Regions from separate parts of the Paenibacillus sp. A3M_27_13 genome, predicted to be linked through region 1. Evidence: riboswitches for the same ligand, from Rfam matches in the RefSeq annotation. Region 1 holds a riboswitch; the other holds the start of a gene.
What was found. A riboswitch is a leader RNA that binds a small molecule or an ion and turns the genes downstream of it on or off. The one in region 1 is predicted to bind ZMP and ZTP.

Region 1 (16,226 bases):
ACGTTATCAACACAGTAGAGGCAGTGTCTCCGATCTATGTGATCGGTATTCACCACCAATGGATGAACAAATACGGCAGAGACTATGCTCCTTTGCTGCAATTTCTATTGGATATTGTCACGCGAAAGTTTTGCTTGGACTCCGACTTTTCCAGTTTCAATCTCATGTATCCGGTGGAAGTCAGGCTGGCGAGCTACCTGCTATCGGTTTCTTTTGACGAATCGAATACGGCTTTTCATGAGGAATTACGTGCATCTAGTCTGGTAGATGTGGCGAATTTGATCGGAACCAGCTATAGACATCTCAACCGTGTCATTCGCAAAATGATTGAAGATGGATGGGTTGAACGGACCAAAGGTTACATTGTCATTCGGGACAGAAAAGGTTTGAGTGAACTGGCAGGACATAATATTTATGAATCATTGTAATAGGAGCATTTAGGATAAAGGCAGAAGAATATCAGGGATCATCAAGGGAGAGTTAAAATATGTTATTAGGAATTGTATTGGCGATTATCGCAGGTGCCTTGGTCAGTCTACAAACGATATTCAATAATAAGGTGAATGAACGGACAGGATCGTGGGCCACAACAACATTGGTGCTGGGAACAGGGTTCTTGGCTTCCTTACTCGGGAGTCTTATTTTTGAAGGGAAAAATACATTTGCTTTACAGCATATGCAGCCGTGGTACTGGTTCAGTGGCATGATTGGTGTCGGTGTTGTGTTCTGTCTGGTACAAGGAATGAAGCGACTTGGCCCGACCTATGCAATCTCCATTGTATTGACGGCACAATTAGGTACCGCCCTGTTGTGGGATTCGTTAGGATGGCTGGGATTAGAAAAGATTCCGTTTACCTTTAACAAGTTGATCGGTGTATTGGTCATTATCAGTGGTATTCTCGTATTCAAATTTGGACATGGGCGTACGAAGGAGCAAGCAGAAAGCATTTCATCTGTACCTGATTCGATGAAGGGATAAAGGAGATTGTAAAGACCTTTATCTTGCTGGGATAGGGATTGTCCTTTCGAATAGGCATTTTGCAGAAAAGCGGCAGCTCAATTAGGAGCGGCTTTTCTGTAGAGTTTCCGAAAGAAAAAATGTTCACGATCGTGTATATATTTTTCCATCCATGATACAATGAAAGTATCTTAAAATAGCCATATTAAGGGCTACGATATTTGATATAAGAGACGATAAATAGATCGGTTACCGTGTTCGGGAACGGTCTTATTTGTGCTTCTTGAACTTGATACAATAAACAGAGTGACTTTGGATGAGGTGGAACATAGATGAGTAGTACAGAAAATGAAAAAGGAGCACCTGACGGTTTTAATAGATCCGGCTCTTTGTTACCTGCCGCACGGACAGGCGAACGGAAGATTGAGCACGTCCGCCTTTGTTTGCAAGAAGATGTGGCCGGACAAGGCATCACCAGCGGGCTAGAGCGATATGCCTTTAAGCACTGCGCTCTGCCGGAGTTGCATTTTGACGAGGTTCGTCTGGATACTACCTTTTTAGGACAGGCTGTACGAACACCGCTACTTATTAGCTCCATGACAGGCGGCAGCGCCGAGACAGGAGCGATTAATGAGCGATTAGCAGAGACAGCGGAGAGACGCGGCTGGGCGCTGGGCGTCGGTTCGGTACGGGCTGCGGTGGAAAGGGAAGAATTAGCTTCAACCTTTGCGGTTCGCCGTCTAGCACCCAGCATCCCGGTCCTTGCCAATCTGGGTGCGGTGCAGCTGAACTACGGATTTGGCGTGGACGATTGTCGCCGTGCAGTGGAAATTGCCGGAGCAGATATGTTGGTGCTGCATTTGAACGGATTGCAGGAGATTTTTCAACCCGAAGGGAATTTGGATTTTAGCGGCCTGCTTCAGCGCATCGAGGAGTTGTGTCGTCAGCTTTCAGTGCCTGTAGGAGTGAAGGAAGTAGGCTGGGGCATAGATGGCGAGACGGCATCGAGACTGTATGATGCGGGTGCTGCCTTTATTGATGTCGCTGGCGCAGGTGGGACAAGCTGGAGCCAAGTGGAGAAATTTCGTAATCCTGACCCTGTGCGTCGTGCCGCGGCGGAGGCGTTTGCGGATTGGGGAAATTCAACCGCTGATTGTATCGTGGAAGTTAGAGCTGCTCAGCCACATGGTGCTCTGATCGGTAGCGGTGGACTGAGAGACGGTGTCGATGCAGCGAAGGCGCTCGCTCTGGGGGCTGACATGGCAGGCTTCGGGCGTTCTTTGCTCGGTTCGGCGGTTGACTCCAGCGAAGCGCTGGAAGCACGCCTGGAGCAGGTGGAGCTGGAACTCCGAACGGTCATGTTTGGGATTGGGGTAGATGGAATAGAAGGGCTTAAAGACACGACTCGACTAAGAAAGAAGGTAAATGGATGAGCGGACTTATTACATTGGTTCAGATGAATGCGGAGCAATATGATCGATTTGAACAACGCTCGCTTGCCGACTATGCGGATGAGAAAATCCAAGCAGGTACATGGACGGTAGAAGAAGCACCAGAACGTGCGGCAGAAAGTTTTGCTCGATACCTGCCACAGAGGCTAGACACACCTCATGCTCACCTGTATATGTTGATGTTTTCCGATGCCGGGGGGCAGAGTCAGGAGGAAGCTGGCTATATCTGGTTCAATATTACGGACGGCGCGCAAGGAAAAGAAGCTTTTCTACTGGATATTCTTGTATACGATTCATACCAGGGGAGAGGTCTAGGTACGCTGGCGATGGAGGCTTTGGAAAAGGAGGCTCGCAGACTGGGAGCTGTCCGCATCGGTTTGCATGTATTTGGGCATAATGAGCGAGCTTTGCATGTATATCGCAAATCGGGCTATCGGGTTACGGATATCCAGATGAGCAAAGAAATCTAAATAGGGATATAGCAAAATCCTGAATTTCATAACCGTATGCTTGCCGCGTGTATAGGTTCTCATATATAATGTGGGTTGGTAAACTAACGGATGGCATAACGCATATTTTATATAAACGGGAGTTGTTCTGATTATGGCTTTAAAAGCGGGGATTGTGGGTCTGCCGAACGTGGGCAAATCAACACTGTTTAACGCAATAACGCAGGCGGGTGCGGAATCCGCAAACTATCCATTTTGTACGATTGACCCGAATGTGGGTGTCGTTGAAGTACCGGATGAGCGGCTGGATAAGCTGACTGAACTGGTTGTACCGAATAAAACGGTGCCAACGGCATTTGAATTTGTTGATATTGCAGGACTTGTGCGCGGTGCGAGCAAGGGCGAGGGTCTGGGTAACAAGTTTCTGGCTCATATTCGTGAAGTGGATGCGATTGTACATGTGGTACGTTGCTTTGAAGATGAGAACATTACCCATGTGGACGGCAAAATTGACCCGATCAGCGACATTCAGACCATTAATCTGGAACTGATTCTGGCGGATATCGAAAGCGTAGACAAGCGTATTGAACGTTCCCGCAAAAACATGAAGGGTGGCAACAAGCAGTACACCCAAGAGGTTGAAGTGCTGGAGCGGATCAAGGAATCGCTGTATGCTGATAAACCGGCGCGTAGCTTAGAATTGTCGGATGAAGAACGGTTGATTGTACGCGATCTTCATTTGCTTACGATGAAGCCTGTATTGTACGCAGCTAATGTCAGCGAAGATGGCGTAACGGAAGCTGACAGCAATCCATATGTGCAAAAGGTACGCGATTTTGCCATAGATGAAAATGCAGAAGTGGTGCCGATCAGCGCCAAGGTAGAATCTGAAATTGCTGAGCTGGAAGGCGAAGACAAGGCGATGTTCCTTGAGGAGCTGGGATTAGCTGAATCCGGATTGAACCGTCTGATTAAAGCAGCTTATCGCTTGCTGGGCCTGTATACGTATTTCACAGCAGGTGTGCAGGAAGTACGCGCTTGGACTATTCACAAAGGAACGAAAGCACCGGGTGCTGCGGGCGTAATTCATACGGATTTTGAACGCGGATTTATCCGTGCCGAGGTTGTATCCTACAACGATTTGGTCGCTGCTGGTTCGATGAACGGGGCTAAGGAACGTGGTCAGCTTCGTCTGGAAGGTAAGGAATATGTAGTGCAGGACGGAGACGTTATGCATTTCCGTTTTAATGTTTAATATATAATTTCCAGAGTACAATACTCGATTCGGATATATAAAAGACGATGATTCAATGTATGTGTGTTCTGAAATGTGCTAGATTATGTGGTCGCTGCCTATATTAGGGCGGCGACTTTTTATTGTATTGCATGTTGTGTGGATTTTTGCAAAATCCTAAATTAGTCAGTATTTCTTGTAGCTAATTCATGAATTAGTTGGTATAATAAAGAGCTGTAGCCAGTGAAATTGAAGCTGGTTTCATATTAATTTAACTGAAGAGGTGAATCGCTTGTTGGACCGATTGCAATCATTGGCGGACCGCTACGATAAACTGAGCGAACTGCTCTGCGATCCGGATGTAGCGAACGATAGCAAAAAACTTAGAGATTATTCCAAAGAACAGTCTGATTTACAGCCTGCTTATGAAGCATATACCGAATATAAAAATGTCGTTGAAGAGCTGGAAGCTGCAAAAACCATGCAGGGTGAAAAGCTGGACGACGAGATGCGTGAAATGGTCAAAATGGAGATTGATGAACTTAGTGTTCGCAAGCGGGAGCTGGATGAAAAAATCCGTATTTTGCTGCTGCCGAAGGACCCGAATGATGATAAGAACGTTATTATTGAGATTCGTGGTGCAGCGGGTGGTGACGAAGCGGCATTGTTCGCAGCAGACTTGTACCGGATGTATACTCGTTATGCCGATACTCAAGGCTGGCGTGTAGAGCTGATGGACGCGAACATGAATGATCTCGGGGGCTTTAAAGAGGTTATTTTCATGATTAACGGTCGTGGTGCATACAGCAAAATGAAATTCGAAAGCGGCGCACACCGCGTACAGCGGATTCCGACAACAGAATCAGGTGGACGTATTCATACGTCGACATCTACAGTATCCGTTATGCCTGAGGCAGAAGAAGTGGATATTGAAATTTCCGACAAGGATATTCGCGTGGATACGTTCTGCTCCAGCGGTGCAGGCGGGCAGTCCGTTAATACGACCAAGTCGGCGGTGCGTGTGACACATATGCCTACAGGTATTATGGCAACCTGTCAGGACGGCAAATCCCAGAACTCCAATAAGGAGAAGGCGCTGCAAGTTTTGCGTGCCCGTATTTCGGATATGTTGCGTCAGGAAGAGGAAGCCAAATATGCAGGCGAGCGTAAGAGCAAAGTAGGTACTGGAGACCGCAGTGAGCGTATCCGGACCTACAACTTCCCGCAAAGCCGTGTAACGGATCATCGTATTGGCCTAACTATGCATAAGCTGGACCAGGTGATGAACGGGGAGATCGAAGAAATCGTATCAGCGCTCACGATTGCAGAGCAGGCTGATTTGATGGAACAAGAGGTTTAAGTTTTGGGGAACGAACGCGATTGTGTGTATCGGATGTCGCCGGAACGGAACATGAGTGTCAGAGAAGCCTTAGTTGAGGCTTCTTCTTTTTTAGGAAGCTGTGGTGTTCTGGAGCCGCAGCACAATGCCCGCTTACTGCTGGAGCATGTGCTCGGGTTGGAAGGCACGGCGTTTTACGCTGCTCTGGGTGATTCGTTCCCTTCCTCCGTCAGGGAGGAGTGGGAACGGATTATAGCCCGCAAAGCTGCGGGTGAACCGGCGCAGTATATTATCGGACGGCAGGAATTTTATGGCCGCCCGTTCGCGGTTTCGCCGTCGGTGCTGATTCCGCGCCCCGAGACAGAACTGCTCGTCGAGGCGATACTCCAGCACGGCGATCGGCTGTGGCCAAGCGGCGCTCCGCAGGCGCTCGACATCGGCGCAGGCAGCGGTGCGATTGCCGTGACGCTGGCGGCTGAGCGACCGAGCTGGCGCGTGGCGGCAGGGGATATTTCGGCTGCCGCGTTAAAAGTAGCGACTCATAATGCTGCTGCGAACGGCGCAGCCGTAGAATTCCGCGAGGGCGATCTGCTGGCGCCGTTCGCGGGAACGGCGGTGGACATTCTCGTGTCCAACCCGCCGTACATCCCGGCTGCTGACATCGCTGGCTTACAGCCAGAGGTACGCGACCATGAGCCGCGGATGGCGTTGGATGGTGGTCCTGACGGGCTCGGCCCGTATCGGGCAATGCTGGAACAGCTCGGACTCCTTCAGGCTCCGCCGCGGCTAATCGGGTTTGAGCTGGGGATGGGACAGGCCAGAGACGTGGCTGGTCTGCTGGCACAGGCAGGTCATTGGAAGAACATTATAATCGTTCCTGACCTTGCAGGGATCGAGCGACATGTCCTAGGTGTCTCGGAGTAGTGCTGCATTTTCTTTTTGCGAGTCTTTCCTTTAGAATAAGAGGAGTATGACCGAGAAACGGCTCAGGGGGAAATCATGCTTCAGAAATTGAAAAAAATTGACGGTCCGGTTATCTTTATTCTGGTTTTGCTCATGGCGATTAGTATCATAACGGTATACAGCGCAGGTAGGGGCCCTACGAACTTGGCAGAGCACGGCAATGACTACCAGAAGATGATCGGGTATTATATATTGGGTTTTGTGGCGATTTTGGGTTTAGCGATGGTCGATTTTCGGATATTCATTAAAAAAGCCTTGTACGTATATGGAGGCGGAATATTCTTGTTGGGTCTCGGATTTTTTGGCGGGACGGTTAACAACTCTCAGGGCTTTTTGAAAATTGGTGGCTTGAATCTTCAGCCTGCTGAGGTATTCAAGCTGGTCCTTATCGTTTTTCTGACTTATATGCTGATCAAAAAGCGCAAGAGCAAGCTGTATTTTATTCAGGATGTTCTTCCGGTCGCACTGGTGAGCTTTGTCCCGTTTGCCATGGTTATGGCACAAAATGACTTGGGTAATGCGCTCGGTTATATTGTCATCGTCATCGGTATGCTATGGATTGGTAATGTGAAGGCATCCCATGCGTTGATCGGATTCATAGTATTTGCAGTCGCTGTTGGCGGCGGGATTAAAGCTTATATTTCGTTTCACGATGAGATTGATTCCTTTATGAAGGGGATTGGCCGTAGTCACTGGGTTGAGCGTTTGGACCCTTGGTTGGTACCGGAAGAGGCAACCGCGAAGGCGTCTTATCATACCAAAAATGCCAAGCTGGCGATAGCCTCTGGCGGGATGATGGGCAAGGGCTTTTTGCATGGAACCTCGGTACAGTCCGGGCGTGTTCCTTATACGTACGCGGATTCTATTTTTGTGGTCGTAGCGGAGGAATTTGGCTTTGTAGGCTCTTCAGTGCTGCTATTGTTATATTTTATTTTGATTCACCGCATGATCCTGATTTCGCTGGAATGCCGGGATCGCGCCGGACCGTATATTATTGTCGGGATTGTGTCCATGTTGCTGTACCAGATTTTTGAGAATATTGGTGCGTTTCTGGGCATTATGCCGCTTACGGGGATTACGCTCCCGTTCATAAGTTATGGTGGTACCTCGTTGCTTATTAACATGGCTAGTATCGGCTTGGTTATGAGTATTAAGGTGCACGGCCAAGAGCTGGAGGATGATCTGCCACAGCCTTCCAGACTAAGCTTGACGAAGGCGAAATAAGCCTAGTACAGGTGGAATGTGGCTAGATAATGATTGGTATTTGTGTGAGTTGAAACGGTGCAACGAGAGAGTCCAGATTGTGAAATCTGGGCTTTTTCATATTCCTCGGTGAGGGTCAGAAGCTTGGTGTAGCATGATTTGAGGGTATTTTTGAAAAAAATCTGTAAAGTGGTCCTGAATCTTTTACAAGAATCATAGGTTTAGACTCTCCCAAACCGGACAGACTGATAGACATGATAGAGTTTGGGTTTGGGGGGACGAAAATGAGAAGTTGGGTAAAGCAAGCCGCAATGATACTATTTTGTATTTCGATATTAATGATGTCTTGGGAAGGTCAAAAGACGGATGCTGCTATGACCACTGGAACAAGAGGAATCTTAGCATCAGGAGTAGCTACAACAGGGCTGAATGTGATTCCGCATGACTCCATTCGACTGCGTATTTTGGCCAACTCGGATCGTCCGGAGGATCAGCTGGTTAAACGCGAAATACGGGACGCTATTGTACAGCAGATGAATGCCTGGGTGGGTGAGCTGGAAAACCCGCAAAGCTTAGATCAAGCGAGATCATTGATTGGTGCTCATTTACCTGAAATTGACCGTTTGGTAGGTACGGAACTGGCTCGTCGGGGCATTGCATATGATCATCAGGTGGAACTGGCGAGCGTACCTTTCCCAACGAAAATGTACGGTGGTCTTGTCTACCCGGCAGGGAATTATGAGGCACTTCGGGTTACGCTGGGGCAAGGAAAAGGTCAAAATTGGTGGTGCGTGCTGTTTCCTCCGCTATGTTTTATTGATGCAGGCAGTGGGGAAGCAGCGGCACAAACGGTATCAGCAAAAACGGATCACGGAGAAAGTCGGACGAATGCCGCTGACAAGGAGCCGGAAGTACGTTTTTTTCTGTGGGATGCACTTGCGGGACTGTGTAGCTGGGTGAGTGGCTTGTTTGCCTAAACGTTGAGGAGTGTAAGTTTCCCCATATGCTATAATGGAGCTTACGATAGATATACACATGGCAGAGCCAAATGAACTGATCTTACAAAGTAGCCTTATAGGATCAGGCGAAATCACTGGCCTGTATATGACAATAAGATATGGGATGATCTGATATGAGCGATAAATCGAATCAAATGCAAGACTTGCGCGGAGAATTTGTGCAAAAGGAAAAACCTGAGCAAAAGCTAGATGAACAGGGGATTCGCGAGCTGAAGCAGGCATTGAAGTCTTCCCATACACAATGGTGGGATGTAAGATGTTTGGTTCCTGTGAGCAACACTGACGGGGATGTTTCTGACGAAATTTGGGATGAACAGGCTCGGATTGCGGCGGAAAAGGGCATACGCGAGGCCGCCTTACTCCTCCAAGCTGGAGAGACGGTAGCCTTTCCTACGGAGACCGTGTACGGCCTGGGGGCCGATGCGCGTAGTACAAAAGCGGTGGAGGCGGTATTTGCTGCCAAAGGACGCCCTTCCGATAACCCGCTCATTGTACATATTTCTGATGTTGATCAATTAGAGGGTATGGTAGCAGAAATAAACGATACAGCCCGAGCGCTGATGAATATGTTCTGGCCGGGACCACTGACTCTCGTATTGCCGGTAGTGCCGCAGGCACTGTCATCGCGTGTGACAGCCGGGCTGGACACGGTTGGTGTGCGCATGCCGGATCATCCGATAGCGCTTCGTTTGATCGCTGAAGCGGGTTGTCCACTGGCTGCGCCAAGCGCCAACCGGTCGGGAAGACCCAGTCCCACCCTTGCACAGCATGTGCGGGAGGATCTGGAGGGCCGCATCGGCGGCATTTTGGACGGAGGTCCCACGGGGGTGGGACTGGAGTCCACGGTAGTGCAGGCGGGTGACGACGGAACCGTCACCATCCTGCGCCCCGGCGGCGTGACGGCCGAGCAGCTCGCTGCGGTTGCTCGCGCCGTCGTGCTGGACCCGGCGTTGGCCGCTACGCCTGGGGAAGACGCGGACAGCCCGGCGCCGCGCTCGCCAGGCATGAAGTACACGCACTACGCGCCGCGAGGCCGCTTGAGCGTGGTACAAGGCCCGTCGTCCGTTGAGGTGACGGGCTGGATTAGCGCCGCGCTGGCGGAGGCTTCCGCGCGCGGGGAGCGCACGGCAGTGCTCGCGTTCGACGAGCATGCCGCCGGCTACGCCGGAGAGCGCGTCTACACGCTAGGCAAGCTGGACGCGCTCCATGAGGCAGCGCAGCGCCTGTACGGCGTGCTGCGCCGCTGCGACGAGGACGGCGTCACCTACATTTTGGCGGAATCCTGTCCGCCGAAAGGATTGGGAGACGCCGTCATGAACCGCCTGCTTAAAGCGGCAGGTCACCGAATCGTCCGCTTGTAGCTTCTGTCGAATCAGAGCCTCTTATATTAAATTTCTCCTCTCCTCGTCTTGGTATTGGGCACTTTCAGTGTATGCTTGTACTGATTTGCCCCTTGTCCGCATAACGTGTACAAGAACAGACGGATAATGGAGGGATGGAGTATGCTGGCAGCCTCTGCCCATGCCGGGCAGGTTGTAACGATTCTGATCATGGCGGTAGCGCTAGGAATGGATGCGTTATCGCTGGGCGTAGGGATCGGCATGAAGGGGATACGCCTGCGAGACGTGCTGCGCATCAGTACTGTTATTGGCTTTTTTCACATTCTGATGCCATTGCTGGGAATGTTCACAGGCCATTATATGAGTTCTTTATTAGGTCATGTGACGGCCTACTTCGCAGGGGGGTTACTCATCCTTTTGGGCGGGCATATGGTGTATAATTCCTTTAAAGGGGACGGCGTACAGGTATTGGATCATCGTTCGCCTTTAGGCCTTTTGCTGTTTGCACTTGGGGTGAGCGTTGACTCATTTTCTGTAGGAGTGTCACTAGGTATGTTCCAAAGTGATCTGGTGCTGTCCGTTCTGGCGTTTGGTTTTTGCGGGGGAGCAATGGCGATGTTGGGCCTGCTGTTGGGTCGCAAGGTCAGCCGCAATCTAGGAGATTATGGAGAAGCAGTGGGCGGTGCCATTTTGCTGGCATTCGGCTTTATGTTTATGTTTTGATTTTAGCGTAGACAGTGTAAAATAAATGCAGGATTATAGTAAGGGATTAGAATTATAGTAATCCTCTGTTTATATATTTTTTAACATACGGGGGGTGAAAACGTTGAAGAATATCTTATTCGTATGCACAGGGAACACCTGTCGCAGTCCAATGGCTGAAGGGATGCTGCGTAAGTTGGCTGCTGAGCATGGGCTAGAACTGGAAGTACGTTCTGCGGGAGTAGCCGCGATGGAAGGCACGCCGATATCCCGACATGCAGAGGCGGTTCTACGTGATCATGATATATCCGATCAGATCACTTCAACCCCTTTGAGCGACGGGCTTGCCGGGTGGGCGCATCTGATCTTAACCTTGACGCAAGGACATAAACAGCACTTAATTCAGCGCTTTCCCCAAACGGCGGGCAAAGTATTTACGCTTAAGGAATATGTGGAGAACCGGGATGCGGTGTTGAATGATGTACAGGAGTTGGATAGTTTATATGCTTCACAGCAGTTGATGGCTTCACTCGGACAAGAGCTATCGGCGCAGGAGCGTGAACGAATGATTGAATTACACCAACGGATTCCGGGCTTTGATATTTCTGATCCGTTTGGCGGTTCGCGAGAAGATTACGATGTCACAGCTGCGGAAATCCGTACGGCACTGCATAAGCTGCTGGACAAGCTAAAGGCATCTTCCGAATAAAATTGGTATTACTCATCTGTTTTGTACGGAATCTGTTGATTTTTGGCGGTTAATCCGTTAAGATAAGGTGGAAAAATGAGAATCCGATGTAACTGGCGACAAAAGTGGGATTAACCACGATGGAGCATCGGATATACGGCCGGTCGCCTGGGCAAAAGAGCAATTCCACATAGGTGTGGACTGCTCTTTTTTTCATATACAAGTTATGCCAGATTTTTAGCTGAGAGTTGATTCCATTAAAGATTCTTCCATTTTTTCTGCTCGAAATCTGAAACATCGGCTATAATATAGTCAGATTGTGATCAGGAGAGAGTGTGTTGAACTTGGGGCATGAGACCGTGCCTAGTCTCTGAGAGGCTGTTCAACCAAAGGAGGTTCCAATGGTGGAACAATTAGATCATGAGATTCCGTTGGAAGCACAGACCACTTCTGTCGTGCGGGAAATCGCAGAAGCAGCCAGTCTCAAGGCTGGTCGCCTGCTGGTTATCGGCGTTAGCACAAGTGAAGTGGCTGGAAGTCGGATTGGTACGGCGGGAGCGCTCGATGTGGCTCAGCAACTGTTGTCTGGAGTAGAGTCTGTTCGCAGGGAGTATGGCTTTGATGTGGCGTTTCAATGCTGTGAGCATTTGAACCGAGCGCTGGTCGTTGAACGGGCTGTGCTGGAGCGATTGGGACTGATGGAGGTTGCAGCTGTTCCTGTTCGTACAGCAGGAGGCTCTATGGCTACCGTCGCCTATCGTTCTATGAGCGACGCGTGTTTGGCGGCGAACGTGCAGGCTCATGCCGGGATAGACATCGGCGAAACGCTGATTGGCATGCATCTGCGACCCATTGCTGTTCCGTTTCGCCCAAGCCTTCGCTGGATTGGCGAAGCACGTGTGACAGCAGCGTTCACCCGTCCTCCACTTATTGGCGGACAACGGGCGGTGTACAGTCTGGAGCAAGAAGTCGGCGGAAACTGCGATTAGCATTTGGCATGGCGGCATGTTTGTACTAATCTTTTTTGCATTGATGATGAGGTACCCAACAGAGGAGCAGGCGTTTGCTTGTATACCCAACAATTGACTATGGAGAGGGAGTAATCAATCATGATGGAACACCTGCGTAAAAGTGACCCGGCAGTGATGGAAGCAATGGGACTTGAACTGAAACGACAACGCCACAATATCGAGCTAATCGCATCCGAGAACATTGTCAGTGAAGCAGTAATGGAAGCCATGGGCTCCGTGCTGACGAATAAATATGCTGAAGGTTATCCGAACAAACGCTACTATGGTGGCTGTGAGCATGTAGATATCGTTGAAGACATCGCACGTGACCGCGCGAAAGAACTGTTCGGCGCCGAGCATGCTAACGTGCAGCCTCACTCTGGAGCACAAGCCAACATGGCGGTGTATCTGGCAGCTCTCAAACCTGGAGATACTGTACTGGGTATGAATCTGGCGCATGGTGGCCACTTAACACACGGAAGTCCGGTTAACGCTTCCGGCTTGTTGTATAACTTTGCTGCCTATGGTGTACGCGAAGACAACTTCCGCATCGACTACGATGAAGTGCGTAAGGCAGCCTTCAAGCACCGTCCTCGTCTGATTGTAGCTGGCGCGAGTGCATATCCGCGTACTATTGATTTTGAAGCTTTTGCTTCCATTGCCAATGATGTAGGTGCTTTGTTCATGGTGGATATGGCACATATCGCAGGTCTTGTGGCAGCGGGAATTCACCCAAGTCCAGTTCCGCATGCCCAATTTGTAACAACAACGACACACAAAACGCTGCGTGGTCCGCGTGGGGGTCTGATTCTGACTCGCAAAGCATGGGCGCAAGCGATTGATAAAGCTATTTTCCCTGGTACTCAAGGGGGGCCACTGATGCATGTGATCGCGTCCAAAGCGGTTGCTTTGGGTGAAGCGCTCCAGCCATCGTTCAAAACCTATGCGCAAAACGTAGTCCGCAACGCACAGGTGCTGGCTGAAACACTGCTGGCTGAGGGGATTAACATTGTATCGGGTGGTACGGATAACCATCTGATGCTGTTGGATACGCGCAATTTGAATATCACAGGTAAAGAAGCGGAGCATGTATTGGATTCCGTGGGCATCACGGTCAATAAAAATGCGATTCCTTTTGACCCGACTAGTCCATTCGTAACAAGCGGAATTCGTATTGGTACACCTGCTGCAACATCTCGTGGTATGGATGAAGAGGCTATGGTCAAAATCGGTAAAATCATTGCTGAAACCCTTAAAAACCCGAAAGATGATACTGTATTGTCCAAAGCAAGCCAAGCGGTTGGCGAGTTGACAGACAAGTTCCCGATCTATCCAGGAACTCAATACTAATTCATCGATATTCATAATCTTTATGTTAAAGGCTGTTTTCCTTCCATAAGCCGGAGGAGAACAGCCTTTTTTTGCTTCCGAACGACTCGAAACATACATTTTTGGGTAATAAGCGATTACAGTAAGGGTTTATGCGCGCTTTCCTTCATGATCTACGACAAAGGAGTGATTGCATTGAGTCAAAGAAAATCCGCGCAATTATTGCAGCAACTCGTATTTGTGGGACCGATGGCGTTGTTTTTCGTCTTGATTATGGTCATTCCGTTCCTGCTGGGGCTGTATTATTCCATGACGAACTGGGATGGAGTATCTGAAAATATCCGATGGCTCGGACTAGGGAATTACGTTCATATTTTTAGGGATGATCCAGATTTCCGTAATGCGTTCTGGTTTACGGTCCGGTTTACCGTATGTGGTGTCATTCTGACAAACCTGATTGGCTTTTTCCTAGCCTATGCACTTACCAAACCGCTGCGTACCCGTAATGCACTGCGAACTGTATTTTTTATGCCCAATATGATTGGCGGCTTGCTGCTCGGTTTTATCTGGCAATTTATTTTTGTACGAGGCTTTTCTGCGGTAGGAGAGGCGACAGGGCTTTCCTTTTTTAAACTGCCGTGGCTGGGTGATGGGCCAACTGCTTTTTGGGGGACTGTCATTGTGTTTGTATGGCAATATGCAGGTTATCTCATGGTTATTTACATATCCTCGTTAAATAATGTCCCGCATGCCCTTATTGAATCGGCCCAAATCGACGGTGCAAGCCGAAGACAGATTTTGCGTCATATCGTAGTACCACTTATTATGCCAGCGGTGACCGTCTGCTTGTTCCTGGCGATATCCTGGTCCTTTAAAGTATTTGAGTTGAATTTGGCTCTCACGAAGGGGGGACCTTTCAAGTCGACAGAGTCTGTAGCGTTGGACATATATAATGAAGCGTTTACAAATAATCGACTTGGATTAGGGACTGCCAAAGCTATGATTTTCTTTGTGGTCGTTGCGATCATTACCAGCATTCAGGTGCGTCTCACGAAGAAAAAGGAGGTCGAAATGTAATGGGAAAAACGTCAAACTATCGTTTGGGCACATGGGCTGCTGAATTATTGCTTATTGTGATCGGGTTAATCTTTCTGGTTCCGTTCTATTTTTTGCTCGTAAACTCCGTTAAATCCTTTGGCGACATTTTGGCCCATTCCGCTTCGTGGCCGACAACCTTCCGTTTTGAAAACTATGCTAACGCCTGGAATAAAATAAACTTTCCCACAGCACTGGGGAATTCACTGATTGTCACGATCGTCAGTAATGCGCTTTTGCTGCTAATCAGCTCAATGGCCGCTTACCAGATGGTTCGGCATGACACTCTTTTTAATCGTTGCCTATTCGGTTTGCTTGTGGCTGCGATGGTAGTCCCTTTTCAATCAATTATGTTGCCGCTTATGGAAGTGTCCAACGTATTGAGCTTGAACAACAGTATACCGGGACTGATCTTATGTTATCTGGGTTTTGGAGCGCCTTTGTCCGTTTTTCTTTTTCATGGCTTTATTAAAACGGTACCTATTGAGATCGAGCAGGCGGCAAGGGTGGACGGTTCATCCCGGTACGGGGTGTTCTTTCGCATTGTTTGTCCACTGCTGCTGCCTATGTTCGTAACCGTACTTATTTTGAACACCTTATGGATCTGGAATGACTATCTGTTGCCTTCACTCATTTTGAATGATCCTGAGTTGCGCACCATTCCGATTGCAACCTATATGTTGTTTGGTCAGTACACCAAGCAATGGGACTTGGCGCTGCCAGCACTGGTATTGGGGATCGCGCCAGTTGTTGTGTTTTTTCTGGTGATGCAAAAATACATCGTTTCTGGCATTGCAGCCGGTGCGGTCAAAGGCTGATGGGAGGGATAACCGATGAAAAAAACAGCGTTACTTGTCATCTCCTTGATGGTGCTGCTCGCATGTACACTTGCAGGTTGTGGAAATACGAAGGCTCAACAGAGTGAGACGAAAACGATACACATTTATCAATTCAAAGTAGAGATTTCGGAACCGCTAAATAAGCTGAAGGCAGAATATGAAAAAACGCACCCGGGCATCAAGCTGGATATCCAATCTGTCGGTGGTGGTACGGACTACGGTGCTTCGTTGAAGGCTAAATTCGCATCAGGCGATCAGCCGGACATTTTTACAAATGAGGGCTACCAGGACCGCGATACGTGGCTGGAGTACTTGGAGGATTTGTCGGATCAGCCATGGGTGAAGGATCTGGACGATTTTGCTCGTAAGCCGATGACGGTTAACGGTAAGATTTATGGACAGCCTATGAACCTAGAAGGATTTGGTTTTGTTTATAACAAGGATTTGTTCAAAAAAGCGGGCATAACCAAACTGCCTCAGACGATAGATGAACTCGAGGAAGCAGCTAAGCGACTGAAAGCGGCAGGGATTATACCTTTTGCTAACGGGTATGCGGAATGGTGGGTTCTGGGGAACCATTTTATCAATATCCCGTTTGCCAGACAGC
Region 2 (16,226 bases), on a different contig from region 1:
TGGGTGTGGAGCCGACTGCGTTTCAAAATCCTTTTCTGACCGATTTGCTGAAGGAAAAAGGAACCAAAGAGGTGGGTGATCCGACCAATTTGGAAAAGACGCTGGAACTCAAACCCGATCTGATCGTGGTTATGAAGGATACGAATTATGAGGCTTTGTCTAAAATCGCACCTACCCTGTACATTCCGTACGGTACGACGACTAATATCTATGATACGGTCAAGCTGTTCGGAGATATCACCGGGGAAAAGGAGAAGGCTGAGCAATTTATTGCTGCATTTGATAAAAAGGCCGCTGAAGGTCGCGTACGTCTTAAAGGTGTGATTGACGAAAAGGCAACTTTCGGTCTGTATGAGCTGACGGACAAGCACGCACTTTGGATCTTTGGCGACAATGCGGGGCGGGGCGGACAAGCCGTGTACAATGCGCTTAAACTGAATATGCCAAAGAAAACAGCTAACTCCAAGGAACAAACGGTGCAGCTTTCGATGGAGGTATTGCCACAGTATGACGCAGATTATATGTTCCTGACTACGTATGACCCGGAGAAAAAGGGTGACGCGCTCAAGCAACTGAAATCGTCCGCTGTGTGGGGGAATCTTCCTGCGGTGAAGAACAATAGAGTGTTCTTTAACGATTTTGATACGTATTATCGCTATGATCCAATCGCTATTACCGGGCAAATTGATATGATCGTAGATATGCTGGTCGAAAGAGAAAAAGAGAATAAAGTTAAACAATAGGTGTGAGATTCTGCGTTGTGACGAATTGTCCAAAACAGATGGGAAGTCGCATAATACACGCAGTATCTAGCAATAAAAACCAGTCCAACATGAATCATGTTTGGACTGGTTTTTTATTTACTATTTCGTCGTAATTTCGATAGTATCTTCTTTTTGTATCCAATCAGTTATTTTTTTGAAGAAATGTTTTAGAACAGGTTAAACACGGTTATGAGCAGACTAATTCGCTATTCGACTGCGTACCATCAACAAGGTTTGTTCTTTGATTTGTCCGATTTCACGGATGAGTGCGGCTGTCTTGGTCTCATAGGAGTATTTGACATCCAAGTCTTTCAGCGAAGCAAGGTTAATGTCGATGGTAAGCAGGGCAGATTGAGCTGCTGCTTCGAACAGGATCGCGCCGATGCCAAGATCTGAAATCACATTTTTATTGGACATTTCCACAATGTTATAGGCTTGCGACAATCCGTCCCGGCATACTTCCAGCAGGCGCATGGGTACCTCAATGGCAGCGATCACCGCTGTCTGTAGGGAATGGGTACGATAGCGCTTTTCTTCGTCTGTTTCCTTGGGCAAACGCAACGCGGTCATGTACTGTTCAAAGGATTGGATGTCTGCGACCATCAGTTCCTCACAATGCGTAGACAATCTTCCCATGCTGCTAATGACGTCCGTGATTTTTTCATGGATGTGCGCATATTTTTCTCCTTGTGAAAGGTTGGCGGTCATGGAGGTCATAGCCGCGCCTAGTGCCGCAGCCAGTGCGGATACACTTCCTCCGCCGGGGGTAGGCGCTGCACTTGCAGCCTCTTTCAGAAAATGTCCGATGGAATTGTTCCACGACAGTTCACTCATGAATAGACCACCTCTCTGGAGTAGTGTTGCAGATGTATCGCTTTGAGCAGATTTTTGTACAAAATCGCAGTCGTTAAGGTGCCAACACCGCCGGGAACCGGAGAAATGGCATGTACCTTTTCACCCACGTTTGAAGCAGCGTCACCCACGATTTTTCCTTCCAGCGTCTCGTTAATTCCTGCATCCACGAGAATCAGACCAGGATGGACCATATCCTGCGTAATCACATCAGGGCATCCGACTGCGACGAAGGCAATGTCTGCATGGCTCAGATGCTCTGCAATATCACGCGTACCTGCATGACAGGCGGTAACGGTGGCATTTTCTCTTTGCAACATGTGGAAAAGGGGAAGTCCCACTGTCTGCCCGATGCCCACGAGCGTGACATTTTTGCCTGCCAAGGTGTGACCGTAATGCTTGAGCAGCTCGATACAGGCTTGAGGTGTTGCGGGATATAGTCCGGCGTCACCTGTTACGGTAGCCAGCTTGTTATCAGGTGTTATTCCATCAATATCCTTGTAGGGGGCGATGGATTGTTTAATAACGGAGGCAGAAAGATGTTGGGGAAGCGGCAGTTCCAGCATAATGCCATGTACATGGGATGCATCGTTCAGACTGCCGATCAGGTGCAGTAGCTCGGCTTCGCTAACATGACGGTCAAAAGTATGGAGATGAAATGAGATGCCCAGCTTCTCCGCTATTTTTTGCTTGGTCCGGGCATAGTATGCAGATGCCGGATCGCCTTCTACCAATAGGGTCGCCAGATGGGGACGGTTTCCTTGCTGCTTCATTTTTTCTACCTGTGAACGGATCGTTGCATATACTTGCTCAGCTGCTTCTTTGGATTTCATGATTATAGCCATAGTCCGTGCCTCCTCTGAATTTATCGCATGATTTATCAACAGGGTGTCATGGTCTTAAAACGAAAAAAAGTATTTGCACAAGGTCGTCAAGACAGACGAATCCTCTGCAAATACTTCTCCCAGGCGAACGGTACGCTTTTTTTGTATGCTCCCTCGTGGTTCATTCCACTGACTTCGCCAGTCACATACAGCGTTATTATACCTTATATTTTAACAAATAATCATCAGAAAAGAAACCCGCGAACATTTGGAAAACGGGTTGTGTTACTTGTCTATATGACAAATGTCATATACCCGAGCTGACGTTTATGACTACATCGCCTAGAGGCTTTACCTTATACTGAGATTAGATCAACATGTACGCCTAACAGGATCAAGGTATAGGCGTCATTTTAAAGGAGGATCATAATGAGTATGACACAACTCCCATTAGCCCAATTGAAAAAAAATATGGCTCCCTACGAGAAAATAAACACAAAATCCAGCGTTCTGCAACTCATCAATACCTTGGGTCCACTGATCCTATTGTGGTATGCTGCTTATCTTAGTCTGTCGGTTTCGTACTGGCTGACACTTCCAATTGCCATTGTTGCATCGGGGTTTGTGGTACGGACGTTTATTATTTTTCATGATTGTGGTCATCAATCCTTCTTCAAAAGCCGCAAGCTGAACGACATTGTGGGAACGATTACAGGTGTTATTACGCTCTGTCCTTATCACCAATGGAAAAATAGTCACGCAATCCACCATGCAACCAGCAGTAATCTGGATAAAAGAGGCACAGGTGACATGTGGGTGCTTACGGTAGAAGAGTACACAGAGGCTTCCACATGGACACGGCTGGCCTATCGCATATATCGAAATCCTTGGGTTATGTTTGGACTAGGTCCGATCTATACTTTTTTGATTTCCTATCGGTTTAATATCAAGACAGCCAAACGCAAGGAAAAAATGAACACCTATGTGACGAATATATCCATCGTTGCCTTGTACGCACTGTTGTCATGGGCTATTGGATGGCATGCCTTCCTTCTGGTACAGGCACCTATCTTTTTTGTATCTGGTATGTTGGGAATCTGGCTGTTCTATGTACAACATCAATTTGAGGATTCGTATTTTGAGCACGATGAAGAGTGGAGCTATATTAATGCGGCCGTAGAAGGCAGTTCTTATTACAAGCTTCCTAAAGTATTGCAATGGATTACGGGCAATATCGGATTTCATCACGTTCATCACTTGAGCCCAAAAGTGCCAAATTATAATTTGGAAAAAGCACATGAAGCGACACCGTTACTTCAAAAGGCGACCACAATCACAGTAAGTAGCAGTCTGCAATCTTTGAAGTTCCGACTTTGGGATGAAAATACGAAAACCTTTTTGACCTTTAAACAAGTGAGGCCGCTCCTCAGCAAACGTGTTGCAGTTACGAAACCCATCCCTACACCTGTTGTAAGCACAGAAAGAAAATAACTTTGTACAAAACTCTTCTGAAGAGATGTTGAAAAATTGCAGTTTACTTTGAGAAATCTAAAGGGATAACATCCTTTTAGATTTTTTTGTTTATATTGAAAATGCAGTACTTTCATTCTTTGTTTTAGCAATCGCTATTGACAAATCGATTTTCAACCTTTACATTCTATATATCGAAACGATATATCTCGATTATATATATATAAATTAGCTACATGTAAACAGAGATAAGTTCCCTTTGATTTCAGAAGGATAATTCACTATGCCAGGAAAGAAGGAATAGATTTTATGTTGATTTATGTAATACTTGGGTTCCTCTGCGAAAAGGATATGACAGGATATGAAATCAAGCAGAAGATGACGATAAGCACTTCCAACTTTATTGATGCCAGCTTCGGAAGCATATATCCTATGCTGAAAAAAATGGAAAAGGGGGAGCTTATCAAGTATGAAGAAGTGGTAGAGGAAGGCAGATTCAAAAAATCATATGGTATTACGGAAAAAGGGAAGAGTGAATTTATAGAATGGTTAAAAACACCATGTACTTTTTCCCCTTTTAATTATGAGTATTTGAGTAAGCTTTTCTTCTATAAATATCTTGACGACATTGAGGTTGTTCGTTTGATTGCCAGCTTTCAAACTACTGTCGCCTGTGAATATAACAAGCTTGCCTTAATAGAAGAGAAGCACGTTCATGAGATGGGTGTATATGAGCACGCGACGTTGATGTTTGGCAAAGAATATTTTCAAATGATTATGAATTGGCACGATGAACTCACAAGAAAAATTACAGGAAAGAAGGATAATGAAGATGAGAATGACAAAGAAATTTAAATTGCAGATTGCAGCTAAAAATGTGGATTTGTACAAATGGGTAACTGAGATGACTCCAGCTGAATATGAATCATTTTCAAAAGCTCACAAGGCAATGGGCAGTTATTTTGAAGATGGTGAATTCTATATGGTTAATGTGGAAAATATGGGGAATGAGATGATTGTTCAGCACTATCAATTAAAAGAGCACACAAAGGATCATTTGCGTTTCTACTCTGACAAGACAGAAGCATATATATGGCGATGGATACCCGCCATCGTTGGAGTTCCATGGGAAATGAAGGTCACGCCTGTTGATAACAACTCTTGCGAATTTAGTTGTACGATTGGAGCGGACTTTCCATCTCGGCTACTGGCTTTTGCAGCATGGATAAATGGTTTTGGTGGATTCTTTATGAGAAAACATTTAGCCGATGAGGGCGGAAAATTTGCTAAAGATATAGAAAAGAAATTTAATAACGTTAGGTATGTATAATTCATGAACGAGCTGATCAGAAATATAGACCAGTCCCATTTCAAAGCACGATCTGGTGCAGTGGGTGGAGTGTACAGCGAATGGCTTAAGTTTGAGATCAGTTCCCGCAAAATGGACGGCTTCTAATCAAAGTGTTCATTTGCGGTTCACAGGAAAGGCTTTACCTTTGGTGCTTTCGAGCAGACGAAACAGTGGTATGATAAGATAAGGGATATAAGTCATGTGAAGTAGAAGAGGGTGGCAGAATGCAAAAGTGGTATCAGATTTTCCAAAGAAATACAGGGCTTAGTCCTTATGTGTGGGTCGTCTTTTATATCCTGCCCTTTTACTACTTTAGCTCTTCATCTACAAGTCATATTATTCTGGGTACTGCTATTATTTTGGTATTCTTTGCATGTTATGTACTGGCTTTTGTCTCAAAAGGCTGGCTCATATACTTTTGGACCAGTGTACAGATTGCCATATCGATTACCATGACACTGCTGTTTAGCTATATGTATTTTTCCATATTTATCGCCTATCTGATCGGTAATATTAAAAGTAAGGCTGCATTTACGACGCTGTATATCATTTTAATGGTTATTACGATTGGATTGATCAATTACGGTTTTGTATCTCAGAATCCCGTTTTTATTAAACAGATTCCTTTTATCCTGCTCAATCTGATCGGTGTGATTCTCCTTCCGATTACGAATTTTAATCGCAACAAAAGCGATCGGCTCCAAGTCCAATTAGAGGATGCCAATAAGAAAATATCGGAATTGATTAAGCTGGAGGAACGGCAAAGAATTGCGCGTGACCTGCACGATACCTTAGGTCAGAAGCTGTCACTCATCGGGCTGAAGAGCGATTTGGCGGGCAAACTGATGGATCAGTACCCGGAGCGTGCTCATGCTGAAATTAACGATGTTCGTCTCACGGCGAGAAGCGCGTTAAAAGAGGTGCGGGAAATGGTTACTCAAATGCGAGGTATGCGACTAGAGGATGAGCTGTTACGTATTCGGCAGATCTTAAAGGCTGCTCACATTGAATTGACCTTGGAGGGCGACCCGAAGCTGGAGCATACATCATTAATGAATGAAAATGTACTTAGTATGTGTATGAAGGAAGCAGTGACAAATGTGGTTAAGCACAGTGGAGCCACCGCTTGCTCCATCACTATTGAGCCGTCTCGTAAGGAACTAACTCTTCGGATTCAGGATAATGGAGTCGGTGCTACGAGAGAAAATGGAACCCTTCGTGGAAATGGCCTGCAAGGAATGAAGGAAAGGCTCGAATTCGTGAACGGATGTATGGAGCTGCGCTCAGATCAGGGAACGACCTTGGTCATTAAAGTGCCCAATATCCCTGAAAAGCCGAATGAGGAGGTGGGGCCATGATTCGAATTGTTATTGCAGAAGACCAGCGTATGCTGCTGGGTGCTCTAGCCTCCCTGCTAGACTTGGAAGAGGACATGAAAGTAGTCGGAAAAGCAAGCAACGGGGAAGAAGCTATAGAACTGGTGAAGCTGCACCAGCCGGATATATGCATTATGGACATCGAAATGCCGATTAAGAGCGGATTGGATGCGGCTGAGGAACTCAAAGCCTTGAACTGCAAGGTACTGATTTTAACTACGTTTGCTCGCCCCGGGTATTTTGAACGAGCGATCAAGGCGGGGACACACGGTTATCTGCTCAAGGACAGTCCCAGTGAAGAGCTGGCTTCCTCCATTCGAAGTATTATGGCAGGTCGACGTATTTACGCTCCAGAACTGGTCGATGATGCTTATGCCGAAGTCAACCCGCTAACAGAGCGTGAAAAGACCGTTTTGGCGCTTATTGCTGACGGAAAGAATACAAAAGAGATTGCTGGTGAACTGTATTTAACGACAGGGACGGTGCGCAATTATATTTCAGTCATTCTCGATAAGCTGGGTGTCAGTAACCGGATCGAGGCGATTACACGTTTTAATGAAAAAGGTTGGTTTAAGTGAGAAACAGGGACGCTATGAAGCAAAATGTAGCGCTCTGTTTTTTTTTGTTTTATCCATAGATTTGGTATGCCTTTAGCGTACTACCTTGTGATACAATAGGATAGTTGTCCACAGGATGGACTGGAGTACAAGGAGGAGCAGAACTGCATGAAACAAGCCCCATTTATAGCCGTTGAAGGGCCAATCGGAGCAGGTAAAACGACGTTGGCTTCGATGCTTTCAACCGAGCTACATTTGCCGATAATCAAAGAGATTGTCGAGGAGAACCCATTTCTCGATAAATTTTATCAAAATATAGATGAGTGGAGTTTTCAGCTGGAAATGTTCTTTCTCTGCAATCGGTATAAGCAGCTGGAGGATACTGGTCTGCAATATATCGAGAAAGCTCAGCCCGTTATTTCTGATTATCATATCTACAAGAATTTGATTTTTGCTGAACGTACGCTTAAGGGTGTGAAGCTCGAAAAATATCGTCAAATCTATCATCTGCTCACGGATGATATGCCTAAGCCAGACATTATCATTTATATTAAAGCAGATTTGGATACCTTGCTGGGGAGAATTCGCAAGCGTGCACGCTCTTTTGAACAGGAGATGGACCCCGCCTATCTGGAGCAATTAATAATAGATTATGATAAAGGCATTCAGTTTCTCGCTGAACAGTCCCCTTCCCCTCGTATATTGACCGTGAACGGGAATGAAATTGATTTTGTAGAAAACCAGGCACAATTTAAACAAATTGTTTCCGATGTAAAGGAGCTTATATAGTGAATAATTACAACATTCCTGCGAATGCCCTGATTACGGTAGCGGGTACAGTGGGTGTAGGTAAATCCACGCTGACTGGTGCTTTGGCCGGACGCCTTGGTTTTAAAACCTCTTTGGAGCAGGTCGATCATAATCCCTATCTGGAGAAATTTTATCACGATTTCGAAAGATGGAGCTTTCATTTGCAAATTTATTTTCTCGCGGAACGCTTCAAGGAACAAAAGAATATTTTCTTGTCTGGTGGAGGTTTTGTGCAGGATCGTTCTATTTATGAGGACACAGGCATTTTTGCGAAAATGCATGCCGATCAGGGAACGATGAACCCTACCGATTATGAAACGTATACTAGCCTGTTTGAGGCGATGGTGATGACACCGTTTTTCCCGCACCCTGATGTGTTGATCTATTTGGAAGGCAGCTTGCCCTCCATACTGAGTCGGATTGAGGAGCGCGGTCGCGAGATGGAGATCCAGACCGAGCGTTCTTATTGGGAGCAAATGCATCGCAGATATTCCAATTGGATCAACGAATTTGATGCCTGTCCTGTACTGCGTCTGAACATTGATGAATATGATGTACACGACCCAGCTTCCATGGATGCCATTTTGGAAGAAGTAGGAAAAGTAATATCAAAAAAATAGAGATATAACCCCAAATAAATAACAGGGACTGTGGTACAATCAGTATAAATTATGCTGATAGACTACAGTCTTTTTTTGTCGAATGAACATGTTAAAGCATGAGATATGACTAACGGTATAGTGGACAAGTTTAGGCTGGAATGCGAGAATAGGTACATATGAATTGTAATGACTCACGGGAAGGATGGGATACTGTGATGCGTTTTGGTATTGTTGGAACCAACTGGATAACAGAGAGGTTTATTCAAGCTGCGATGGAGACGGACGAATTTTCCCTGACGGCGGTGTACTCACGCACAGAGGATAAGGGCAAAGCTTTTGCTGACAAATATAACAGCCAGCCGGAGGTTTTTACAGACCTGGCGCAAATGGCCGCAAGTGATCAGGTCGATGCCGTATATATTGCCAGCCCCAATTCCTTACATGCGGAGCAGGCGATCTTATGTATGAATCACGGAAAGCACGTGTTGTGTGAGAAACCTTTTGCGTCTAATACAGCAGAGGTGAAGAGCATGATCGAAGCCGCGCGCAACAACGATGTTCTGCTGATGGAGGCCGTTAAATCCACACTTATGCCTAACTTTAAAATAATAAAGGATCATATGTATAAAATAGGCCGGGTTCGGCGTTATTTTGCAAGCTACTGTCAATACTCCTCACGCTTTGATGCTTTTAAGCAAGGTAAGGTATTGAATGCGTTTAATCCGGCCTTTTCCAATGGTTCCTTGATGGACCTTGGAGTGTATTGTTTGTATCCTATGGTGACTTTGTTCGGCAAACCTGAGGAGGTTCGGGCGGTGGGTGTACTTTTATCCTCTGGTGTCGATGGCGAGGGCAGTATCGTGATGAAGTATCCTGATATGGATGCTACGGTCATGTATTCCAAAATTACAGATTCCTATCTGCCTGCTGAAATTCAGGGTGAGAATGGAACGATGGTGATCGACAAAATCAGTCAGCCCTATGAGGTGAAAATTCATTATCGGGACGGCACGATTGAAGATCTGACCAAAGCTCAGACGCGTGAGCCAATGTATTATGAAATTCAGGAATTTATTGATTTGATCAAGAGTGGTGAACGCAACAGTTCCATTAACTCCTTGGAGTGTTCACTTACAGTCGCTGAAGTGATGGAGGAGGCAAGACAACAATTCGGCCTTCGTTATGAAGCAGATTTGAAAAATACTTCTGCACATTAGTCAGTGGAATGATCAAGATTGCAATTCACAAAGGGCTGCCGGTTTTGCAAACTTTGCAAATATACGGTTAGCCTTATTTGGCTTTGTAGCCCTAAAAGTGTAAGCAATTGTGATGACAGGAGTCAGAAGGCTATATTCATTTTTTATTGACAGATTCTCCTTCTTGTCTTAAGGTGTTAACAATGCAATATACAGTTAAATAATCCCACCTTCGTTCAAACGAAGATTAGGGAATTTTTTTTAGGGTATAAATCCGATTAAATCCACCGGATTACTAAAATTGGATGGAGGAATACATACATTGTAGACGTAAGGAGGAAGCAGTTTGATAAAGTTTGAACAAGTTAGCAAAATATTTACCTTACCCAATCGTAAGGTAAATGCACTCGAAGAGGTTTCGTTATCGGTTGAAAAAGGAGAAATTTTCGGCGTGATTGGCTTTAGCGGTGCAGGTAAAAGTACGCTGCTGCGGCTTGTCAATCTACTGGAACGCCCCTCAGAGGGACGAATTGTCGTTAATGATCAGGATGTTACTCAGATACGTCCTAAGGAACTAAGAAATTTAAGAAGACGGATCGGGATGGTATTCCAAACCTTTAATTTGTTTAACTCTCGTACTGTATATGGGAATCTGGCTTATCCTCTAAAACTGGCTAAACTGCCCAAGGCACAGATAGATGCTCGTGTTAAGGAGCTGCTGCAATTTGTTGGATTGGAGGATAAAGCGGATTCCTATCCGGAGCAGTTATCTGGCGGGCAAAAGCAACGGGTCGGCATTGCCAGAGCACTTGCGAATTCGCCCGATATTCTCATCTGTGATGAAGCGACCTCGGCCCTCGACCCGGAAACGACAGAAGATATATTGAGGCTGCTGAAAAAAGTAAATGAAGAGTACCAGATTACGATCTTGCTCATTACCCATGAAATGAATGTGATTCGCAGTATTTGTGATCGTGTGGCGGTGATGGAGAATGGTAGGGTGATTGAGCAGGGCAGTGTGTTCGATGTATTTGCCAATCCACAGACGAAGACGACGAAAAATTTTATTCGCTCTGTACTGAATGATCAGCTTTCACCCAAACTGCTGAGCAAGATTCGGGAGCATCACGCTGGCCGATTGTACAGACTTGTTTTTCGGGGTGGGGCGACCAGTGAACCAGTGCTTTCTAGAGCGACACGGAAGCATAATCTGGATTACAACATTGTATATGGAAGTATTAATGAGCTACAGGGAGCGCTGTTCGGAAGCTTAATTGTCGAGTTAATCGGTGCAGACGATGAAGTTAACAAGGTCGTGGAGGAACTACGAACGACGGTGGAAGTCAGGGAGGTCGTCGATCATGAGAGTTAATTGGGATACATTTTGGCTCAAGGTAGTGGAGGCTACAGGGGAAACGCTTTTGATGGTTGTTGTCACGCTGATTTTTGCCAGTATTCTGGGGCTTATGATTGGTTTAGTACTGTATGTGACACGTAAAGGGAGCTTGTTTGAAAACAAATTTGTGTTTATGTTTCTGAATTTGCTGATTAATATCATTCGCCCGATTCCGTTTATCATTTTTTTAGTGGCGATTAGCCCGTTTACGCGTTTAATCATGGGAACCACGATTGGAACCTCGGCGGCTATTTTCCCAATGACTATTGTAGCGGCCTTTGCTGTAGCGAGAATTGTGGAAAATAATCTGGTCTCCATAGATCCGGGCATGATAGAAGCTGCCAAGGCACTGGGAGCGACTCCATTTCAGATCATCACGGGTGTGTTGATTCGGGAAGCGCTGGGACCTTTGATTCTAGGGTTGACGTTTATTACCGTGGCCTTGATTGATTTCTCTGCCATGGCTGGTACGGTGGGCGGAGGAGGCCTTGGGAACCTGGCAATGACCTATGGTTATCAACGATTCGATACTTCGGTCATGATTGTCACGATTGTTTTGCTGATCCTTTTTGTACAGGTCGCCCAATATGCGGGGAATTACTTGTCTCGTAAATTTCTACGGCGCTAATGGGAACAGAGTATTATACATAACGATTAAAGGGGAAATGAAAATGAAAAAAATATTTCGCTTGGGTTTATTGGCTATTCTTAGTGTAGCGGTTCTATCTGCTTGCTCAGCTAACGGTTCGGGCTCAAATGCAAATGAAAAAGTACATGTTAAAATCGGGGTTTCAGGATCTGAGGACACGTATTGGGATGTGCTCAAGAAGAAAGCAGAGGCCAAAAATATTGAAATTGAGCTGATCAGTTTCTCGGATTATACATTACCCAATAAGGCGCTCGCCAATAAAGAGGTAGATTTGAATTCCTTTCAACATTTGGCCTTTCTCAGTCAGTTTAATGTAGAAAATGATGTGAATATCGTCCCTATTGGTGCAACGATTATCGCTCCAATGGCACTGTACTCTGAAAAATTCAAAAACGTATCGGATATTCCTGACGGCTCCAAAATTGCTATACCGGATGATCCCTCCAATCAGGGACGGGCTTTAAAACTTCTCCAGTCTGCAGGGCTGATTAAGTTGAAGCAGGATGCGGGCCTGTATCCGACCACGGATGAAATCGAAGGGAATCCTAAAAAGCTGGAGATTGTCCCAGTTGTCGCCCAGCAGACGCCGCGTGTCTTGTCTGATGTAGCCGCCTCAGCTGTGAACAGCGGTGTTGCTACAGATGCCGGGCTCAAGCTGGATGGAGCCATCTACAAGGATGATGCAAGCAGCGAAGAAGCGAAGCCATATGTGAACGTGTTTGCTGCCCGTGCGGAGGATAAGGATAATGCGACTTACAAAACGATCGTGGATTTGTACCATGATGCTGATGTAGCCGAGGCGGTAAAACAGGATTCCAAAGGAGCTAACGTCGTGGTAGACCAGTCTGCCGAAGAGCTACAGGCCACATTGGATAAGCTGGTAGCAGATGTTAAAGCGCAAAAGAAATAAGAATGTTGAACAGAAGTAGGGTTGGAAGCATACTAATCTATTTTCGAAACGAGGAGAGATTGCGATGAGTACAACGAACACGGTCGATACACATAGACAGCGGATTATTGAGGAAATTGAGGATTCTCGTCAGCTTTACACGGAAACGAGCCGGTTTGTTCATGCTAATCCCGAAATCGGCAATCAAGAATTTCAGGCTTCCCAGGCACTGACGGGCATTTTGGAGCAAGCGGGGTTTGAGGTAACTCGGAATGTAGCGGGACACGAAACCGGATTTGTTGCCCGTAAGGCTTCTGCTAGACCAGGTCCGAAAATCGGATACTTGGCTGAATATGATGCATTGCCCGGTCTGGGCCATGCTTGTGGCCACAATATTATCGGAACCGCAAGCACGGCAGCAGCCATCGCCTTGGCGCAGGTGATCGACGAAACGGGAGGTGAGGTGTATGTGTTCGGTACACCAGCGGAAGAAGGCGGTCCTAATGGCAGTGCAAAAGGCAGCTTCGTGAAGCACGGGCTGTTCGAAGGGATTGATGCTGCACTGATGGTTCATCCATCTGGTGTGACCCGGCTGACCTCACCAAGTCTGGCAGTTGATCCGCTAGATTTTCATTTTTACGGCAAAGCGGCTCACGCCGCAGGATCACCAGAGCAGGGAATCAATGCGCTCGATGCGGTGCTGCAGTTGTTCAGCGGTATCAATGCTTTGCGTCAGCAACTGCCGACCGATGTGCGTATTCATGGCATCATTACGCATGGAGGAGACGCGCCCAATATCATTCCGGACTATGCGTCGGCACGCTTTTTCATTCGGGCAAGTACTTGGCAGCGCACAGAGGAGGTTTCCACGAAAGTTCGCCATATCGCAGATGCTGCTGCTTTGGCAACAGGAGCCACTGTGAAAATCGAACGTTTTCAAAATGAAGTGCGTGATTTCATTCTGAACGATACCCTGGATGAGGTAGTAGGTCGTGAACTGGAAGCGCTGGGAGAACAGCTGGATCGTGGCCCTCGTGCCGGACTGGGTTCGACGGATGCGGGAAATGTGAGTCATGTTATCCCGACTGCACATGCTTACATTAAGATCGGTCCGGATGATCTCATCGCTCATACGGTGGAATTCAGGGAAGCGGCTGGCTCTGAGAAGGGTGAGGAAGCCTTAGTGACTGGGGCCAAGGCGTTAGCCTTGTCAGGCTTGGAGCTACTGGTGAATGAAACACTGCTGGTTGCGGTGAAGGAAGATTTTAAGCGTACGCATTCAGCGGCACAGTAAGCCAAATCCACACAGGGCATAGCAGAGCCGTCTAATATGAGTGTTATAGTTGAAGAGGATATCCTACAGTCTGTTTGGCTGCATGGATATCCTTTTTCATTTTCTTATAAGCTGCTATCATTGCTCCTCAATCGCTAGGTCACTCATAACCTCATTTTTACAAAGTACTATATTTCCAAAAACAACGTATTAACATTTGATTGTTATGATTATAGTTATAACTTTTACATATTAACTGCAAAGAGGAGTGTACACATGTTTAAGAAGTTTCAAAAGTGGTCAGCAACATCTATGTCTGTTGCTCTTGCACTAGGTTTGATTACTGGCATGTCAGCCTTACCTGTCCATGCTGAGTCACCAGGGAACACAGATCAAGGGATTAGTAAAGTTACAGCTACATTTTATGGAGACACAAAAGTCTCCAAAGGATTTACTTGGTATACTTCAAAACTTTTCACGAAGAGCACTGTTCAAGTAATCAAGAAAACGGCTTCTGAAGCTGATTTTACGAGTGCTCTTACATTTGAAGGCACTTCCTCTCCATCGACCAATTCTGCAGAAGAGCTTGTCCATAAAGCTGTAGCTACAGGTCTTCAAGCGGACACAGCTTATTATTATCGTGTGGGTGATGCAGCGCGCGGGATATGGAGCGAAACAGGTACGTTTCAAACGGCTCCTAAGAGCGGTGAATTTACCTTCATTGATCTAGCTGATACACAAGCAAAAAGCGAAGATGAAGCCATATTGTCTTCACAGACGCTCGAAAAAGCACTTCAAACTGTAGGTAATGCTCAGTTTGTAGTCCACAACGGAGATATCGTAGATACGGGTACCAAAGAAGAGCAGTGGAACTGGCTGCTGGGGCATTCACAAAAAAGCCTTTTGAATACAACCATTGTTCCTTCAGCAGGTAATCACGAGGATGAGAACTACGCTTTTTATGATCACTTTAATATTAACGAACCTTCTGGTTCCGCTACTAAAACAGGAGCGTACTACTCTTATGATTACAGCAATGCTCACTTTATCGTACTGAACTCCAATGAGGACTCAGAGAAATATGCCAATTTTTCTGAAGCTCAAGTCGAATGGTTAAAGAAAGATGCTGCGGTAGCCAAAAGGGCAGGTGCAAAGTGGATCATTGTTAACATTCATAAAGGTCCTTACACTACCTCTAATCATGCAACAGATTCTGACATCATGGATAAGAATGGAGTTCGTAACCAAATCGCTCCACTAATGGCCGAACTTGATATCGACTTTGTCGTGCAAGGGCACGATCATATTTACGCTCGTACGAAACCAATCAACCAAGAGGGTAAAGCAACAACGCCAACAAAATTAAAAGATACATTAAATGATAAGACGATTGAATATAGTGTGAATCCAGATGGAAGTATCTATGTCATCCCAGCAACCGCTGGCCCCAAAGTCTACTACAAAAACCCAAGTGAAAAACTTGGAGATAAGTACTATAATCTCTTTGAACTAGCTGAAGAGAATCATGCGGCAGTATATGGCCCAGATCCGAGTGACAATCGTAGACCTACACGAGGACAGGTACAGAATTTTGTTGGCATCACCATAGACGGAAATAAACTTACAGCCGTAACGTATGAAATTGATCAAAACAAAAATGATGCCAAACCTTTTATTGTGGATCAATTCGGAATCATCAAAAAAGATTAGTATAATTGATTTAATAGTTTCTAAATGATCATAAAAGGATATCCTACAGTCTGGTTGGCTGCATGGGGATCCTTTTTTATTTTCTTAGGGGATATCTACTATTGTACTTGTAATACTTACGCCCTGTTCGGAAGCTGGTAAAACGTACATAATGCAATTAACGACTTTACAAGTTTAAACATGGAGTGACTTACAGGAGGATGAAACGACGATGGCTTATCAAGAAATCAATGGAGTACGAGTATGGGGATCACCTGATCCAGGGGCATTATCTCAAGCTCGTACATGTGCCGAAAACGGTAATGTAATTCAAGCGCTGCTGATGGCAGATCATCATAAAGGCTACAGTCAGCCGATTGGCGGTGTGATGGTGTATGACGGACAAATTTCGCCTTCAGGTGTCGGGTATGATATCGGTTGCGGAAATAAGGCGGTAAGAACCAAGCTGTTTGCAGCAGATATTATGCCGCGTATTTCAGCCGTGATGGATGAGGTTGCACGTCATAT

Region 2: it holds a riboswitch for ZMP and ZTP, as region 1 does, so the genes downstream of both, NLX82_RS22190 (bifunctional 5,10-methylenetetrahydrofolate dehydrogenase/5,10-methenyltetrahydrofolate cyclohydrolase) here and NLX82_RS15475 (TIGR01440 family protein) in region 1, are expected to answer to the same signal.

The regions. Positions count from the first base shown of each region.
Region 1 covers NZ_JANAVE010000003.1:537,505-553,730, forward strand. The annotation lists gene NLX82_RS15415 (Crp/Fnr family transcriptional regulator) at 1-428, shown strand, start outside; gene NLX82_RS15420 (DMT family transporter) at 488-979, shown strand; gene fni (type 2 isopentenyl-diphosphate Delta-isomerase) at 1,291-2,391, shown strand; gene NLX82_RS15430 (GNAT family N-acetyltransferase) at 2,388-2,879, shown strand; gene ychF (redox-regulated ATPase YchF) at 3,013-4,113, shown strand; gene prfA (peptide chain release factor 1) at 4,385-5,452, shown strand; gene prmC (peptide chain release factor N(5)-glutamine methyltransferase) at 5,456-6,355, shown strand; gene NLX82_RS15450 (FtsW/RodA/SpoVE family cell cycle protein) at 6,431-7,618, shown strand; gene spoIIR (stage II sporulation protein R) at 7,882-8,574, shown strand; gene NLX82_RS15460 (L-threonylcarbamoyladenylate synthase) at 8,730-9,977, shown strand; gene NLX82_RS15465 (manganese efflux pump MntP) at 10,119-10,679, shown strand; gene NLX82_RS15470 (low molecular weight protein arginine phosphatase) at 10,783-11,367, shown strand; ZMP/ZTP riboswitch at 11,446-11,527, shown strand; gene NLX82_RS15475 (TIGR01440 family protein) at 11,748-12,335, shown strand; gene NLX82_RS15480 (serine hydroxymethyltransferase) at 12,456-13,706, shown strand; gene NLX82_RS15485 (carbohydrate ABC transporter permease) at 13,854-14,762, shown strand; gene NLX82_RS15490 (carbohydrate ABC transporter permease) at 14,762-15,598, shown strand; gene NLX82_RS15495 (ABC transporter substrate-binding protein) at 15,614-16,226, shown strand, end outside.
Region 2 covers NZ_JANAVE010000008.1:112,407-128,632, forward strand. The annotation lists gene NLX82_RS22180 (ABC transporter substrate-binding protein) at 1-743, shown strand, start outside; gene NLX82_RS22185 (cyclodeaminase/cyclohydrolase family protein) at 963-1,598, opposite strand; gene NLX82_RS22190 (bifunctional 5,10-methylenetetrahydrofolate dehydrogenase/5,10-methenyltetrahydrofolate cyclohydrolase) at 1,595-2,461, opposite strand; ZMP/ZTP riboswitch at 2,572-2,656, opposite strand; gene desA (Delta(5) desaturase DesA) at 2,870-3,931, shown strand; gene NLX82_RS22200 (PadR family transcriptional regulator) at 4,220-4,765, shown strand; gene NLX82_RS22205 (hypothetical protein) at 4,743-5,240, shown strand; gene NLX82_RS27645 (hypothetical protein) at 5,244-5,366, shown strand; gene NLX82_RS22210 (sensor histidine kinase) at 5,486-6,619, shown strand; gene NLX82_RS22215 (response regulator transcription factor) at 6,616-7,215, shown strand; gene NLX82_RS22220 (deoxynucleoside kinase) at 7,363-7,983, shown strand; gene NLX82_RS22225 (deoxynucleoside kinase) at 7,983-8,624, shown strand; gene NLX82_RS22230 (Gfo/Idh/MocA family protein) at 8,822-9,823, shown strand; gene NLX82_RS22235 (methionine ABC transporter ATP-binding protein) at 10,149-11,174, shown strand; gene NLX82_RS22240 (methionine ABC transporter permease) at 11,164-11,826, shown strand; gene NLX82_RS22245 (MetQ/NlpA family ABC transporter substrate-binding protein) at 11,870-12,757, shown strand; gene NLX82_RS22250 (M20 family metallopeptidase) at 12,822-14,030, shown strand; gene NLX82_RS22255 (purple acid phosphatase family protein) at 14,286-15,719, shown strand; gene NLX82_RS22260 (RtcB family protein) at 15,931-16,226, shown strand, end outside.